4 regions of the Variovorax sp. VNK109 genome follow, and region 2 is predicted to be linked to each of the others. Evidence: predicted binding sites of a transcription regulator. Region 2 holds the regulator's gene; each other region holds the start of a gene.
What was found. The regulator sigma-54, encoded in region 2, starts transcription at its own class of promoters, with help from an activator protein. The targets are predictions, from matches to a motif close to TGGCANGNAANCTGCTTT.

Region 1 (4,020 bases), on a different contig from region 2:
GCAGCTCGCACTGCCGATGGATGGCGTCAGTGGCGCGACGCGGCCCGCAGGCGTGCACACCCTGCACTTCGCGGGCACGGCACCGGCGATCGCGGCGCTGCCCGCAGGCCGTTACCTGCTCGCCGTGGAAGTGGTGCGCGAGCGCGGCGACCGCGAGCTGCTGCGCGTGCCCTTCGAATGGGGCGGGGAAACGAACGCCGCACAGGCCGAGGGCTCGAAGGAGTTGGGCAAGGTGTTGGTCACCGTCGGCGGATGAGGCGGCGCAAGGGGGAATAATCGGCGGAGATTCATTCAAAACGCCTAAAGTCCCCCAATGCCCCAGCCTTCCGCCGTTGCGTCCACCAAGACCATCCTCGTCCTCGGTGCCGGCATGGTCGGCACCTGCACCGCGCTGCATCTTGCGCAGCGCGGGCATCAGGTGGTGCTGGTCGACCGGCGCAGCCCGGGCGAGGAAACCTCATACGGCAACGCCGGCATCATCCAGCGCGAGGCGGTCGAACCCTATCCGTTTCCGCGTGACATCGCGCGCGTTCTGCGCGTCGCGTTCAAGCGGGGCATCGACACGAACTGGCACCTGTCGGCCATGCCGGTCATCGGGCCCAGGCTGGCGCGCTACTGGTACAACTCCAGCCCCGCGCGCTACCCGGGCCATGCGAAGGCCTACGGCAACCTCGTTGCGCAGTCGATCTCCGAACACGCGCCGCTGATCGAAGCGGCCGGTGCCGGCGACCTTGTGCGGCGCGATGGCTACCTCTGGATCTACCGCGAGCAGGCCAGCATGGACAAAGCCATGGCCAACGCCGCGCGCATCGCCGGTGCGAACGGCCTGCGCTACCAGGTGCTCGGGCCGGACGCGCTCGCAACTGCCGAGCCGTCGCTGCGCCGGCGGCTGCCCGGTGCCATCGAATGGCTCGACCCGTGGAGCGTGACCGACCCGGGCGAACTCGTCGCGCGCTATGCGGCGCTGTTCGTGAAACTCGGCGGACGCATCGTCAGCGGGGATGCACTGACGTTGAAGCAGGCATCGTCCGGTTGGTCGGTGCAGACCGATGACGGCGCCGTGGCGGCGGAGCATGTGGTCGTCGCGCTCGGGCCGTGGGCCGATACGCTGATCAGGCCGCTCGGCTACACGCTGCCGCTCTTCGTCAAGCGCGGCTACCACCGCCACTACACCGGCGGCACGGGCCCCGCCCGCGCGCTGCTTGATGCCGACCGCGGCCTTGTCATCGCGCCGATGAAGCGCGGCGTGCGCATCACCACGGGCGCCGAATTCGCGCTGCGCGACGCGCCTTCCACGCCCTGGCAGATGGACGGCGCAGAAGCCGCCGCGCGCGAACTGGTGGACTTGCCCACGCCGGTCGAGGCGCAACCCTGGCGCGGTGCGCGGCCCTGCGTGGCCGACATGGTGCCCGTGGTCGGCGCAGCGCCGAAACATGCAGGCCTGTGGTTCAACTTCGGCCACGCGCATCAAGGCTTCACCATGGGCCCGGCCAGCGGCAGGCTGCTGGCGGAGCTCATCGATGGCGATGCGCCGATGGTCGACCCGGCGCCGTATTCACCGGCGCGGTTCGGCGGCTGAAGAACAGGCTCGCGCGAAGGGGCGGCGCGAAGTTGGCGGCGCGCTCAGCGTGCCGAGATGCCTTCCAGCACCAGATGCTGCACGTTCCTCACCGTCTGCTCGAAGAACTCCGGGTCTTCCAGCGTGCGGCCCGCGACGGCCTGCACCTGCACCGCGAAGTCGGCGTAGTGCTGGGTGATGGCCCACAGCGCGAAGATCAGGTGGTGCGGGTCGATGGGCGAGAGCCGGCCCGAGTCCACCCATGCGCGGATCACCTGGTATTTGGCATCGACGAGTTCGCGCAGTTCGCGGTCGAGCTCGTCGCGCAGCAGCGGCGCGCCCTGGATCATCTCCAGGCAGAACAGGCGTGAGGCGTCGGGCCGGTCGCGCGAGATGACCAGCTTGCGACGGATGTAGTCGCCGATGGCCTGCCGCGGGTCCTGGTCGGCACTGAAGGTGCGCAGCGGTTCCAGCCACACATCCAGCAGGTCGCGCAGCACCGAGACGTAGAGCTCTTCCTTGTTGGCGAAGTAATACAGCAGGTTGCTCTTGGACACGGCCGCCCGGGCGGCGACCTGGTCCACGCTGGTGCCGTGCAGGCCGAAACGCGAGAACAGGCCGAGGGCGGCCCGCAGGATGACGGCGCGCTTGTCTTCCATGCGGCGGATGCGCCGCCCTGGTGCGGCAGGGGGTTTGGCGGGGGCGGCAGTGTCGCGGGCGGTTCTGGGCATGGGATGGCCTTGCAGGAGTCGTACCCGGTGCAGGCATGCACCATGCTGACGCGGAAAACCGGGTTTGTCCATTTGGTCCGAATGGCATGGTTGTTGCATCGACCCCGCGATTGCCGGGAACCCCCTCATGACCATGCTCACCGTACCCATCATCGACCTGGCGCCGTATTTCGGCGGCACGCCCGAAGGCAAGGCTGCCGTGGCCGCGAAGCTCGACGAAGCCTGCCGCAGCATCGGCTTCCTCGTCATCACCAACCACGGCATCGACCCGGGGCTGATCCGCCGCGTGTCGGATGTCTCGCGCCAGTTCTTCGACTTGCCGCTCGCCGACAAGCGCAAGGTGGACCGTCCGCGCGACGACGCGGTGCGGGGTTACAGCGCGGTCGGCGAGGAAGGCCTGTCCTACAGCCTGGAAGAAGCCACGCCCGGCGACCTGAAGGAATCGTTCTCCATCGGCCCCTCCGGCGTGCCCGACGACGAGTACCACCGCGGGCCCAAGGCGGGTGCCCACTTCGAGCCGAATGTCTTCCCGCAGGGCATCCCCGGCTTCGAGGCCGCGTATACGGAATACTTCAGCGCGATGAGCGACCTGTCGCAGTCGCTGATGCGCATCTTTGCCCTGGCGCTCGAGCTGCCCGAGACGTTCTTCGACGACAAGATCAACGAGCACATCAGCATGTTCCGCGTGCTGAGCTATCCGCCGCAGAAGGAAGAGCCGCTGCCCGGCCAGCTGCGCGCCGGCGCGCACAGCGACTACGGCAGCCTCACCATCGTGCTGCCCGACGACAAGGGCCTGCAGGTCTTCAACAAGGCCGGCCAGTGGGTGGACGTGCCGCACGTCGAGGGCGGCCTCGTCGTCAACATCGCCGACCTGATGATGCAGTGGACCAACGACCAGTGGGTGTCCACGCTGCACCGCGTGGTCAACCCGCCGCGCGACCCGTCGCAGAACAAGCGCCGACAGTCGCTGGTGTTCTTCCACCAGCCCAACTACGACGCGATGGTCGAGTGCCTGCCCAGCTGCCTCGCGCCGGGCGAGAAGCCGAAGTACGCGCCCATCTCTTCGGGCGATCACCTGACCTCGAAGTTCGTCAAGCAGACGACCTTCGGCGGCACCAAGGCCGAAGCCTGAAAGCCGCGGACCCATGGCCCATCTCTCCTATGTCAACGTGTTCGCGAAGGACGTGGTCGCCCTGAGCGGCTTCTACCAGCGCGTGTTCGGCTTCCCCGAGATCGAGGCGATCCGCTCGCCGATCTTCCGCGGTCTGGACACGGGCAAATCGAGCCTCGGCTTCAACGCGCTGGACGCGTACGACCTGCTCAAGCTCAGTGAGTTCTCCGACACGAAGGGCGTGAAGTTCCTGCTCAACATCGATGTGGACAGCCAGGCCGACGTGGACCGCATGGTGCCCGTCGCGCTCGAATCTGGCGCCACGCTGATCAAGGAACCGTACGTCACGTACTACAACTGGTACCAGGCGGTGCTGCTCGACCCCGAGGGCAACGTGTTCCGCATCAACTACATGATGTGATGCCGACCCCGAGCGCCATGTCCGTGCCCATGCCCATGCCCTTGCCGGATGCCGATGCCGCAGTGCAGGCCCTGGCGGCGCAGGCGCGCGCGGAACTGGCGCTGCTCGCTTACCCGGACAAGGCCTGGGTGCTGCCGCTGCATGGCGATGACGTGCTCGATGTCCTTGTCGTTGGTGGCGGTCAGTCGGGCCTCGGCAT
Region 2 (4,020 bases):
ACAGGCGGCATTCGATCGGCCCGTTCCACATCGGCACACGACGCGATTCCTTCAGGCGCATGCGGCTGGGCAGCTTCATGTCGGGCGTGAGAATCCACGCCGTCCAGTCCGCATAGTTCTTTTTCCAGTGCGTCGCCAGCTGGCTGAAGAAGTCGCCGCCGTCCGCCGTCTCGGCGCGCTGACGACCGGCCACGCCGGCTGTTTCGATGCGCTCGCCATAGGGCGGGTTCACCAGCATGAGGCCGGGCACGTCCGCCGGCGGCATGCGCTGCAGCGCGTCGCCGCCCCGCAACTGGATGGCGTGCGCAATGCCCGCACGCTGCGCGTTGCGCATCGCGAAGTCCACCATGCGGTGGGCCACGTCGCTGCCGAAGACCTCGGCCTTGGGTGCATGCACCGCCTCCTGCGCTTCGCTCTTCAGTGCACTCCACACGTGTGGCTGGAAAGGCAGCAGCTTCTCGAACGCGAAGCGGCGCAGCAACCCTGGCGCCATGCCGCAGGCGACCTGCGCGGCCTCGATGGCCACCGTACCGCTGCCGCAGCACGGGTCGTACAGCGGGACGGTTGCGTCCCAGCCGCTGGCGGCGATCATCGCAGCGGCCAGCGTTTCCTTGAGCGGTGCGTCGCCCTTGTCCTCGCGCCAGCCACGCTTGAAGAGCGGCTCGCCGGAGGTGTCGATATAGAGCGTGACTTCGTCCTGCGTGAGGTGCGCATAGACGCGCACGTCGGGCCATTGCGTCTCCACGCTCGGGCGCACGCCGCCGCGATCGCGGAAGCGGTCGGCGATGGCGTCCTTCACGGTGAGCGCGGCAAAGTTCAGGCTCTTGAGCGGGCTGTTCTGCGCGGTGATCTCGACCTTGAAGGTCTGGCGCGGCGTGAACCAGATCTCCCATGCGACGCTGGCAGCGGCGGCATAGATGTCCTTCTCTTCTCGGTAGCCGCCATGCGCCAGCTGGATCAGCACGCGCATGGCCAGGCGGCTGTGCAGGTTGAGCGCGAGCGCGTCGCGCCACGAGCCGGACAGCAGCACGCCACCGCGTCGCTTGCGCACGTCTTCCGGCGCAGCGCCTGTGATGCGCAGCACTTCGTCGGCGAGGAAGTCTTCCACGCCGGCGGCGCAGGGCAGGAACAATCGGAGCTGGTTCACAGGGACTTGCGGAGGTTGGCGGGCGCGATGCGCAGCGCCTCGCGGTATTTGGCGACGGTGCGGCGCGCGCACTCGATGCCCTGTTCCTTGAGCATTTCGGAAATCTGGTTGTCCGACAGCGGCTTCTTCTGGCTCTCGGCACTCACGAACTGCTTGATGAGCGCGCGCACTGCCGTGCTGGATGCATTGCCGCCGGTCTCGGTGCCGAGCGCGGAACCGAAGAAATACTTGAGCTCGAAGGTGCCATAGGGCGTGGCCATGTACTTGGCCGTGGTCACGCGCGAGATGGTGGACTCGTGAAGGCCGAGTTCGTCGGCGATCTCGCGCAGCACCAGCGGGCGCATGGCGAGCTCGCCGTGCACGAAGAAATTCTTCTGGCGCTCCACGATGGCGTTGGACACGCGCAGGATGGTGTCGAAGCGCTGCTGGATGTTCTTGATGAACCAGCGCGCCTCCTGCAGCCGCTGCTGCAGCGCCTGGTGGCCCTCGCCCTTGTGCGACTTCAGCGCGCCGGCATAGATGTCGTGCACACGCAGGCGCGGCATGACGTCGGCGTTGAGCTGCACGCGAAAGCGCATCGATGCGCCCCGGCCCGACTTCACGACGATGACGTCCGGCACGACGATGTTGCGCTCCACGTTCACGAAGCGGCGGCCGGGCTTGGGTTCGAGCCGCCCGATGAGCGTCATCGCGGCCTTCACCACGGCTTCGGACTCGTTGCAGATCTGGCACAGGCGCTTGATGTCGCGCCGCGCCATCAGCTCCAGCGGCTGACCGCAAATGCGCAGCGCGGCAGCGCGCACGGCGGGCTCGGCGTCTTCGTCGGTGAGCGCGCGGATCTGCAGCGACAGGCATTCAGGCAGGTTGCGTGCACCCACGCCGACCGGCTCCATGCTGTGCAGCAGGTGCAGCGCCATGGTGAAGCGCCCGACAAGTTCTTCGGCCTGTTCGAGATCGTCACCGGCCAGGCTCACCGCCAGCGCGTCGATCGAATCCTCCAGATAGCCGTCGTCGTTGAGCGACTCGATGAGGAAGCGCAGCGCCGCACGGTCCACCTCGCTCAGGCGCAACGACCGTGTCTGGGCATGCAGATAGGCCTGCAGCGACTCGTGCTCACGCGCGAGTTCGGTGGCGTCCATCGCGTCGTCGCCATCGAGGTTGTTCTTGCGGGCAGGCGCGTCGCCGCCCCACTCGGTGTCGTCCACCACGATCTCGGTGCTGCCGTCGCCTTCCCAGCTGTCGGCGAGTTCGGCCGCAGGGTCGGCCGGCGCGGCTTCATCGGACACGTGGTCGGACGCCGCATCGCTCCCGTGGTCTGAGCCGTCGTAGTCGGAGCCCGCATCATCCCGCACGCGGGTCGTCTCCAGTTGCGCGGCCGCCATGTCCTCGCCCGGATGGTCTTCGACCTCCATCTCGAGGAACGGGTTCTCGTCGAGCATCTGCTCGACTTCCTGGCTGAGTTCGAGCGTCGACAGCTGGAGCAGGCGGATCGATTGCTGCAGCTGGGGCGTGAGCGCCAGATGCTGCGATACGCGTAGAGAAAGACCCTGCTTCATGACGGAACCCGAAGACGCGGCGAAAGCGCCGTCACATCCGGAAGTGCTCGCCGAGGTACACCCGGCGCACTTCGGCGTTGTCCACGATTTCCGACGGCGTGCCCTGCGCGAGCACATGGCCGTCGCTGATGATGAACGCATGGTCACAGATGCCCAGCGTCTCGCGCACGTTGTGGTCGGTGATCAGCACACCGATGCCGCGCGACTTGAGGAAGCCCACGATGCGCTGGATCTCGATCACCGCGATCGGGTCGATGCCGGCGAACGGCTCGTCCAGAAGGATGAACCGCGGCTGCGTGGCCAGTGCCCGCGCGATTTCCACCCGGCGTCGTTCGCCGCCCGAGAGCGCAAGCGCGGGCGAGTCGCGCAGGTGGTCGACGCGCAGGTCCTGCAGCAGGGTGTCCAGCCGCTTGTTGATCTCGGCGCGGGACAGTGACTTGCCCGCGTCAGGCCCATCCTGGTATTGCTGCAACTCCAGCACGGCGCGCACGTTCTCTTCCACCGTCAGCTTGCGGAAGATCGACGCCTCCTGCGGCAGGTACGACAGGCCCATGCGCGAGCGGCGGTGGATCGGCATGTCGGTGACGGGCTGGCCGTCGATGCTGATGGCGCCCGCGTCGGCACGCACCAGCCCGACGATCATGTAGAAGGACGTGGTCTTGCCCGCGCCGTTGGGCCCGAGGAGCCCGACGACTTCGCCCTTCTGCACCGACAGCGACACATCCTTCACGACCTTGCGGCTGCCGTAAGCCTTCTGGAGATGGCGCGCCTCGAGACGGCCTGCCGCCGGTCCGGCCGGTGCGGCCGATACGGCAATGGCCGAGGGGGTTGCGGGTACTGCGATATCGGGCACGTTCGACGTCACTTCTTTTCGCCGCCCAGCGTGGTGCTGGGGCGCAGCGGCGCAGATCCCGGACCAGCCGGTGTGGCCGGCGCTGTCGCACCCGGATCCGAGGCCGCGCTTCGCGGCGTCAGCATGGCGCGGACGCGGCCGCCCGGCGCAGGCGCAGTTCCCTGCTGGGCAGGCACGCCGTTGATGGTGAACACATCGCCGCCGTTGTCGTAGGTGATGATGTTGCCGGTCATCTCGTCGTTCATGGTCGCACCACGGTAGCGGCGCAGTTCGGCCCGGCGGATGAATTTGACGTTGTCGGCCTTGCTGTTGTATTCGATGACTTCGGACTCGCCTTCGATGTATTCGTCCAGGTTGTCGCGCTTCTGGCGGTAGTAGGCGAGCTTGCCGGGTTCGGCCGTCACCACGCCGTACTGGTAGCCCTCAGGGTCCTGCCGGACCTCGACGCGGGCGCCCCGGATGAT
Region 3 (4,020 bases), on a different contig from region 2:
CTGCTGCGTGTCGCGCACGATGGTCATCAACTCGTCCTGGATGGTGCCGCGCGTGAGCGCATCGAGCGCGCCGAACGGTTCGTCGAGCAGCAGCATCTTGGGCTGGATGGAGAAGGCCCGTGCGATGCCCACGCGCTGCTTCATGCCGCCCGACAACTGCGAGGGCTTCTTGTCGATGGCCGCCGAGAGGCCCACCATCGCCACGAACTTTTCCACATGCACGTTGACCTTCGGCGCCGGCCATTCGGGCCAGCACGACTTCACCGCGAATGCGATGTTCTGCCGCACGGTGAGCCAGGGCATCAGCGCGTGGCCCTGGAACACCACACCACGCTCCAGGCTCGGCCCCGATATCTCGCGGCCGTCCATGAACACGTGGCCGTCGGTGGCGGTGTCCAGCCCGGCGAGCACGTTGAGGATGGTCGTCTTGCCGCAGCCCGAGTGGCCGATGATGCAGACGAACTCGCCCTTGTCGAGCGTGAACGACACGTCGGCGAACACCGGCTTGCCCGGCACCCAGGTCTTGGCGAGTCCTTCGACTTTGAGGAAACCGGTCATCGGCTTTTCTTTCCTGTGTATGGCAACCACGGCATCGCGTTCGGAGAGTTCACTCCACATACGTCACCACTTTCTGCAGGCTGGCGAATGCCAGGTCCAGCAGCATGCCGACCACGCCGATCACCAGGATGGCGAAGATCACATTCGTGAGCGAGAGGTTGTTCCATTCGTTCCACACGAAGTAACCGATGCCCGTGCCGCCCACCAGCATCTCGGCGGCGACGATGACGAGCCAGGCGATGCCCATCGAGATGCGCATGCCGGTCAGGATGGTCGGCGCAGCCGCCGGCAGGATGACGAGGAACGCGCGGCGCAGTGCGCTGACTTCCAGCGTGGCGGCGACATTGAGCCAGTCGCGCCGCACCGATGCGACACCGAAGGCGGTGTTGAGCAGCATCGGCCAGACCGAGCAGATGAAGATCACGAACACGCCGGAGATCGACGAGTCCTTGATCGTGTAGAGCGCCAGCGGCATCCAGGCGAGCGGGCTGATGGGCTTGAGCACCTGGATGAACGGATCGAGCGCCTTGTAGAGCAGCGGGCTCATGCCGATGGCAAATCCCAGCGGCACGGCGACCAACGTCGCCAACAGGAAGCCCAGGGCCACGCGACCGAGCGAATGCGCCAGCTGGATCGCGATACCCTTGTCGTTGGGCCCGTTGTCGTAGAACGGGTCGGACAGTTGCTGCACGATCGTCGCACCCATCTGTGCGGGCGTCGGGAAGCCTTCGGACTTCTTCTCGCCGCCCGGGTCCTTGCCGAGCATCTTCATATACTCGATCTGCTCGGGCGTGAGTTGCGCAGCAGGCGACGCGGCGCTGCCAGACACCGTCGCCGCATGCCAGATGCCGATCAGGGCCAGGAGCATCAGCACCGAAACGAGCGCCGCGCGCATCCTCAAGGACTTCATTGCTTGGCTCCGCGCGGTCAGGCCATCTTGTTGATCGGAAAGCTCTTGACGTAGTCGTCCGGCTTGGCCGGATCGAACACCTTGCCCATGATGGTGAACTTCGGATAGGCGCCGTCAGGCACCTTCTGGTCGAGCTCCTTCATGTGCTTCTTCGCGTCGGTCAGAAGGAACACTTTTTCAGCGACCTGCCTGTAGTTGACTTCGCCCTTGATGTAGCCCCAGCGCTTCATCTGCGTGAGCATCCACACCGCCATCGACTGCCACGGCATCGGATCGAAATCGGCACGATCGGGCACGGTCTTGATCCCGCCCAGGCCATCGGCGAAGCGGCCGGTCAGCACCTGCGCGATCACGGTTTCCGGCTGGTTCAGGTAGGCCTGCGGCGCGATGACCTTGGCAATGAGCTCGCGGTTCTTCGCATCACGCGCCATGGCAGCGGCAGTGAGCACCGAACGGTAGAGCGCGGCGAAGGTGTTGGGGTTCTTCTGGATGAACTCGGTTGACGTACCGAACGCGCAACACGGATGGCCGTTCCACAGGTCCTTGGTCAACACGTGCAGGAAGCCGATCTCGTCGTAGACCGCACGCTGGTTGAACGGATCGGGGCCGAGGTAACCATCGATGTTGCCGGCGCGCAGGTTGGCCACCATCTCCGGCGGAGGCACCACGCGGATCTGGATGTCCGTATCGGGGTTGAGACCGTGCTCCGCCACGTAATAGCGCAGCAGGAAGTTGTGCATGCTGAACTCGAACGGCACGCCGAACTTGAAGCCCTTCCACATCTTCGGGTCGCGCTTGTCCTTGTGCTTGTTGGCGAGCGTGATGGCCTGGCCGTTGGTGTTCTGGATGGTGGCGACGTTCATCGGCACCGCCGTGGAGCCGACGCCCAGCGAGATGGCCAGCGGCATGGGCGACAGGAAGTGCGTGGCGTCGTATTCCTTGTTGAGCATCTTGTCGCGGATGAGGGCCCAGCCGGCCGTCTTCACCACTTCGACATTCAGGCCTTGCTGGCGGTAGAAGCCCAGCGGGTGCGCCATGATGAGTGGCGTGGCGCAGGTGATCGGGATGAAGCCGATCTTCAGGTCCTTCTTCTCGAGTGCGCCCTTGTCCTGCGCCATGGCCTGCAACGCGGAAACGGGCAGCACCGATGCGATGGCGGCACGCGCGGTGTTCGCACCCACGGCCTTGAGGAAACTGCGGCGCACGCTGTCGACGGGGAAGATCGCCTTCATCAGGCTGGCCTCGACGAATTCGTGGGACAGCTCTTCCGCTGCGGTGGACAGGGAGGGCGCGGATGCAGCAGCGGCCACGGCACGATCGTGGTCCGCAGCAGCGTGGTCCTGCCCGCAGGAGCAGCGCATCAGCAGCGGACGATCGGCGTCGTACGGATCGTAGGCTTTGGAGGAACCGGTTTCAGGCAGTCTGGACATGGTGCACCTCTTTGGAAAGATGCCTGTCACTACGCAAGCGATGCGCCAGATACCGTGCCAGCGCGGCGTTTTGCGTGCCACACCATCAAATCGTCGATGGTTCTGCGCCGGCTTGTAGGGCTGCCCCTACAAATTCGCGTGTCGCTCGGCGTAAATCGCCAGTTCCACATCGTTCTTGGTGCCGGTCTTCTCCAGGATGCGGGCGCGGTAGGTGCTCACCGTGTTGGCGGCCAGGCCCAGTTGCGCACCAATCTCGCTCACGCTGCACCCTTGTGTGAGCAGGCGGAACACCTGGTGCTCGCGGTGCGAGAGCGCCTCGGCGCCATAGCGGCCGGCCACCGCGCCGGCCAGCGCCTCGGCAGTGGCCGGCGTGACATAGATGCCGCCGGACGCCGCCTTGCGCACGGCGGCCAGCATGTCGTCCGAATCCGCGCTCTTGTTCAGGTAGCCCGCTGCGCCGAGCTTGATGCAGCGCACGGCGTACTGCCGTTCGGGATAGGTGCTGAGCATCAGCACCGGCAGGCGCGGATGGTCGGCGCGCAGTTGCTGCAGCACGTCGAGCCCGTCGCGGCCGGGCAATGCGATGTCGAGCAGCACGAGGTCGATGCCGCCGTGCATGGCCTGCACGCGCTCGATCACTTCGGGGCCGGTGGTCGCCTCGGCCACCACCGAGAGATCGGGCGCATCGGCCAGCACCTGCCTGAGGCCCTCTCGCACGATGCGGTGGTCGTCGCCGATGAGGATGCGGATGGGTGTGCTCATGGCCGTCATCGTCAACCTTGCACCGGCATCACGAGGCGGAAGGTCGAGCCCTGGCCCGGCTGGCTGTCGATGGCGACGTAGCCCCCGAAATGACGCGCGCGCTCGCGCATGCCCATCACGCCGTAAGCCGTGGGTGACTCGAATTCGTCCGGTGTGGCGCCACGGCCGTCGTCGCGCACGGAAAGCGTCACGCGTTCGCCGTCCGCCGCGATGCGGATGTCCACCGCGCCCGCCTGCGCATGGCGGCCCACGTTGCTCAGCATCTCCTGGAAGATGCGGAACACCGCCATCGCTGCCGGCTCGGGCAGGTCCACGCCGGGCGCGATGTCCATCGACCAGTCCAGCTTCAGTTCGGCCGAC
Region 4 (4,020 bases), on a different contig from region 2:
CGCTGGCATCCAGCCCGGGAATCGACACGGGCGCGGGCATGGGTTCGCCTGTCGCGCCGAGCGTGAGCCCTGTCGCATGGTGATAGCGCTGGCCCAGTTCCGCGAGCTGCAGATCGCTCCCGCAAGGGCCGATGAGCGTGATGCCGAACGGCAGGCCGTCCGGTCGCAGGCTGCTGGGCACGGCGATGGCGGCGTAGTCCAGCAGGTTGACGAAGTTGGTGTAGATGCCGAGGTTGCGGTTGAGCGCCACCGGGTCGGCCTGCATCTGCGCGATGGTGTAGTGCGTGGGTGCCGTGGGCACCAGCAGCACGTCGATGTCGGCCCACATGCCTTGTGCCTGCTGGCCGAGGCGACGCAACTGGGTCTGCGCCTCGTACAGGTCTGCCGCGCCGTATTTGCGGCCCTGCGCGATGATGCCGCGCACCGGCTCCATCACCTTGTCTTCATACGCGTCGAAGAACGCGCGCACGGCGGTATAGCGCTCCGCAACCAGCGCGCTTTCATACAGCAGCGTGGCAGCAGCACCGAGCGGCGCGTAGTCCACCGGCACGGCAACGCCGCCGAGTTTCTCCATCGCGCGGATGCCCTTTGCGAATTCGGCTTCGGCCACGCCGTCACCACAGAACTGCAGCGCAGCCGGTACGCCGAACCGGAAGCGCGCGCCGAACGGCGTGCGCGCCAGCGCGATGTCGCGCGAATACGGATCGAGCGGGTCGTATCCCATCGCGGCAGTGAGTGCCCTGACCGCCATGCCGACGGTGCGCGCGAAGATGGACACGCAATCCACGCTCTGCGCGGCCGGCACGACGCCACGGGCACTGATGAGACCCTTGGTCGGCTTGATGCCCACGATGTTGTTGAACCCCGCCGGCACGCGGCCCGAGCCCGCCGTGTCGGTGCCGAGCGAGAAGTCCACCTGCCCGGTGGCGACCACGTAGGCCGAGCCCGAGCTCGATCCGCCCGACACATAGTCAGGGTTGATGGCATTGGGCACCGCGCCGTAGGGCGAGCGCGTGCCGTTGAGTCCGCAGGCGAACTGGTCGAGGTTGGTCTTGCCTTCAAGGCGTGCACCAGCATCGAGCAGGCGCTGCACCGAGGCCGCGTTGTGCACGGGCGAGTAGGCAAACTCCGGACAGGCAGCCGTGGTCGGCAGGCCGGCCGCGTCGATGTTGTCCTTGGCCGCAAAGCGCAGGCCGGCAAGCGGGCCGACACTGGAGGGCACTGCCGGACCGGTAGCGGGCACGCGCGAAATCCAGGCCTGCGGCGCCCACGCAGCCCCGACGACGTGCGCGCCGTCTGACGATTGCTTTTCCGGACCTGCTGCCAAACGCACCATGTTGAAGCATCCAAACTTGTACACAACATGAGATGCAAAGGGCGTGCCACGGGAAACTACCCGATGCGGCAGCGGCGTTGTTCGATACGATGCCCCGGATCGCGCGGTACAGCGCCCCCTGGAGGAAACATATGCGGTTCGTTCCCGCCATCGCGGCACTCGGCGCTTCCCTTCTCGTTGCACAACTGCTCGCGGGCCCCGCCATGGCGCAGGCCCCCGCTCCGGCCCAGGCGCCGACGGCACCCGCCCCTGTGACCAATGCCATCAAGGTCGGCGTGATCGGCCCCATGTCGGGCGGCTCGGCGGACTTCGGCCGCGCGATGGTCAACGGCGTCGAACTCGCCGTGGCCGAGATCAACCCGCTCGGCGGCTACCTCGGCCGGCCGATCGAACTCGTGGTGAAGGACGACAAGGGCGACCCGGAAACCGGCCTCAAGCTCAGCGAAGAGCTGGTCACCAAGGACAAGGTCATCGCCACCATCGGGTTTTGCAACACGGGCGTGGCCATCAAGTCCATCCCGGTGTTCCAGAAGGCGCAGAGCCCGCTCATCGTGCCGTGCGCGGCCGGATCGCCTGTCACGAAAGTCGTGCCGCCTGCGGAAAGCTTCGTCTTCCGCGTGTCGCCCAGCGAGGAAATCAAGGCGCCCTTCATCGTGCAGGACCTGCTCAGGCGCGGGTGGAACAAGGTGGCGATCTTCGCGGACAGTACGCCGTATGGCGAGTCCGGCAAGAGCGACGTGACCAAGGCGCTGGAAGCCGCCGGCATCAAACCCGTGCACGTGACGAGCTTCGCGCTGGGCGTGCAGTCGCTGAATGCAGAGATGGAGAAGGCACGTGCCGCCGGAGCCAACGTCGTGTTCGCCTACACCGTCGGGCCGGAGAACGCGGTCATCGCGAAGAGCCGCACTGCCATCAACTGGAAAGTGCCGATGGTCGGGCCGTGGACGCTTTCCTTCCCCAACTTCATCCAGGGCGCGGGCGAAGCCGCCGAAGGCGCGCTGATGGCGCAGACCTTCATCGCAGAGCCCAGCAACGAGCGGCGCGCTTCATTCCTTGCGGCGTACTCGCGCAAGTACAACGCGCAGCGCATCCCGGTTCCGATGGCCGCGGCGCAGGCGTATGACGCCACCTACCTGCTGATGTATTCACTGTTCGGCATCCGCGACGGCAACCTGTCCGGCCCCCGCATCAAGCAGAGCCTGGAGAACATGCCGCGCATCTATTACGGCGTGGTGTCCACGTATGAAAAGCCGTTCACCGCCACGAGCAAGGATGCCGTCTCACCCAACATGCTGGTGATGGGCATGGTGAAGAACGGCGCGGTGACGTTCGCGTACCCGTCGGATGCGAAGCGCAACCTGATCGTGCAGCGCAAGCAGTAGGGGCAGGCGGAAAGGGGCCGGCGGCTCAGCGACGCCGTGCGGCCTGGTACAGGCCTTCCACGCGCGGCACGTTGGCCTTGAGCTGTGCGATGCGCTCGGGCCCGCTCGGGTGGGTCGACAGGAAGCTCGAGCCGTTGTTGCCCGAGGCCTTGCCCATCTTCTCCCACAGCGACACGGACGAATCCGGGTCGTAGCCGCCACGTGCGGCGAGCTCGAGACCCACCAGATCGGCTTCGCTCTCGTCTTGGCGGCTGAATTTCAGCGAGAGGAGCTGCGTGCCGATGTTGGCCGCCGCCTCGCCCAGGTTGCCCAGGCCGAGCAGTTGCGCACCGATGGACAGGCCGATGCCCGTGGCCTGCGTCTTGGCGATGCGAGCACGCGCGTGCTCGCGCAGCGCGTGGGCCATTTCGTGGCCCATGATCATGGCGGCCTCGTCATCGGTCAGCTGCAGCTGGTCGAGGATGCCGGTGTAAAAGGCGATCTTGCCGCCAGGCATGCAGAAGGCGTTGATCTGCTTGCTGCCGATGAGGTTGACTTCCCAGCGCCAGTTGGCCGCGCGGCTGTTCCAGGGCGGCGCAAACGGGATGAGCCGCTGGGAGATGACACGCAGCCGCTGCAGCTGCGGGTGGTTGTCGGGTGCCAGCGCCTTCTGCGCCTTGGCCTGCGCCATCATCTGCGAATACTGCTGCGTGGCCGACTTTTCGAGATCTTCCGCCGGCACGAGCTTGCGGATGCCGGACGAATTGCCGACATCCACCTGCGCGAGTACCGGTTCGGCCAGCGCCGCGCCGCTTGCGAGCAGGAAGCCCCGGCGCGCCTGCCAGGCCGAGTTCCTGGCAATGGATTGTTTGGCGTCGCAGAGAAAACACATGCGCCAATAATAGTCAGAATTCGAGTCATCCATGTCAGACAACATCCCAGCAGCAGCATCCCCCCCCGAACGCCGCCGTTCCTGGCGCGAGGCCATGCGGGTCTACCTCGAGCCGGCCAGCCTGCGCATGCTGGCGCTGGGCTTCGCTGCCGGCCTGCCGCTTTTGCTGGTGCTGGGCACGCTCAGCTTCCGCCTGCGTGAGGCGGGCCTGGACCGCTCGACGATCGGCCATCTCAGCTGGGTGGGCCTGGCCTACGGTTTCAAATGGTGCTGGGCGCCGCTCGTGGACCGCATGCCGCTGCCGGGCCTCACGAACACGCTCGGCCGCCGGCGCGGCTGGCTGCTGCTGGCGCAGGTCGCGGTGATGGCCGGCATCGCCGGCATGGCAGTGACCGACCCGAAGACGGCGCTGGGCACCATGGTCGCTTTTG

Region 1: the regulator sigma-54 is predicted to act here: its motif matches at 2,372-2,389, upstream of ACO2Q9_RS19400 (isopenicillin N synthase family dioxygenase).
Region 3: the regulator sigma-54 is predicted to act here: its motif matches at 2,941-2,958, upstream of ACO2Q9_RS11500 (CmpA/NrtA family ABC transporter substrate-binding protein).
Region 4: the regulator sigma-54 is predicted to act here: its motif matches at 1,368-1,385, upstream of atzF (allophanate hydrolase).

The regions. Positions count from the first base shown of each region.
Region 1 is NZ_JBMSDV010000007.1:10,216-14,235, forward strand. Features, by position in the region: gene ACO2Q9_RS19385 (DUF2271 domain-containing protein) at 1-256, shown strand, start outside; gene ACO2Q9_RS19390 (NAD(P)/FAD-dependent oxidoreductase) at 314-1,579, shown strand; gene rutR (HTH-type transcriptional regulator RutR) at 1,624-2,289, opposite strand; gene ACO2Q9_RS19400 (isopenicillin N synthase family dioxygenase) at 2,417-3,421, shown strand; gene ACO2Q9_RS19405 (VOC family protein) at 3,435-3,821, shown strand; gene ACO2Q9_RS19410 (NAD(P)-binding domain-containing protein) at 3,821-4,020, shown strand, end outside.
Region 2 is NZ_JBMSDV010000004.1:401,913-405,932, reverse strand. Features, by position in the region: gene ACO2Q9_RS16255 (THUMP domain-containing class I SAM-dependent RNA methyltransferase) at 1-1,147, opposite strand, end outside; gene ACO2Q9_RS16250 (RNA polymerase factor sigma-54) at 1,144-2,703, opposite strand; gene lptB (LPS export ABC transporter ATP-binding protein) at 2,735-3,520, opposite strand; gene lptA (lipopolysaccharide transport periplasmic protein LptA) at 3,565-4,020, opposite strand, start outside.
Region 3 is NZ_JBMSDV010000003.1:83,357-87,376, reverse strand. Features, by position in the region: gene ACO2Q9_RS11510 (ABC transporter ATP-binding protein) at 1-618, opposite strand, end outside; gene ntrB (nitrate ABC transporter permease) at 608-1,468, opposite strand; gene ACO2Q9_RS11500 (CmpA/NrtA family ABC transporter substrate-binding protein) at 1,486-2,898, opposite strand; gene ACO2Q9_RS11495 (response regulator) at 3,025-3,660, opposite strand; gene ACO2Q9_RS11490 (PAS domain-containing sensor histidine kinase) at 3,672-4,020, opposite strand, start outside.
Region 4 is NZ_JBMSDV010000007.1:127,869-131,888, reverse strand. Features, by position in the region: gene atzF (allophanate hydrolase) at 1-1,336, opposite strand, end outside; gene ACO2Q9_RS19975 (ABC transporter substrate-binding protein) at 1,468-2,718, shown strand; gene ACO2Q9_RS19970 (M48 family metallopeptidase) at 2,744-3,589, opposite strand; gene ACO2Q9_RS19965 (AmpG family muropeptide MFS transporter) at 3,621-4,020, shown strand, end outside.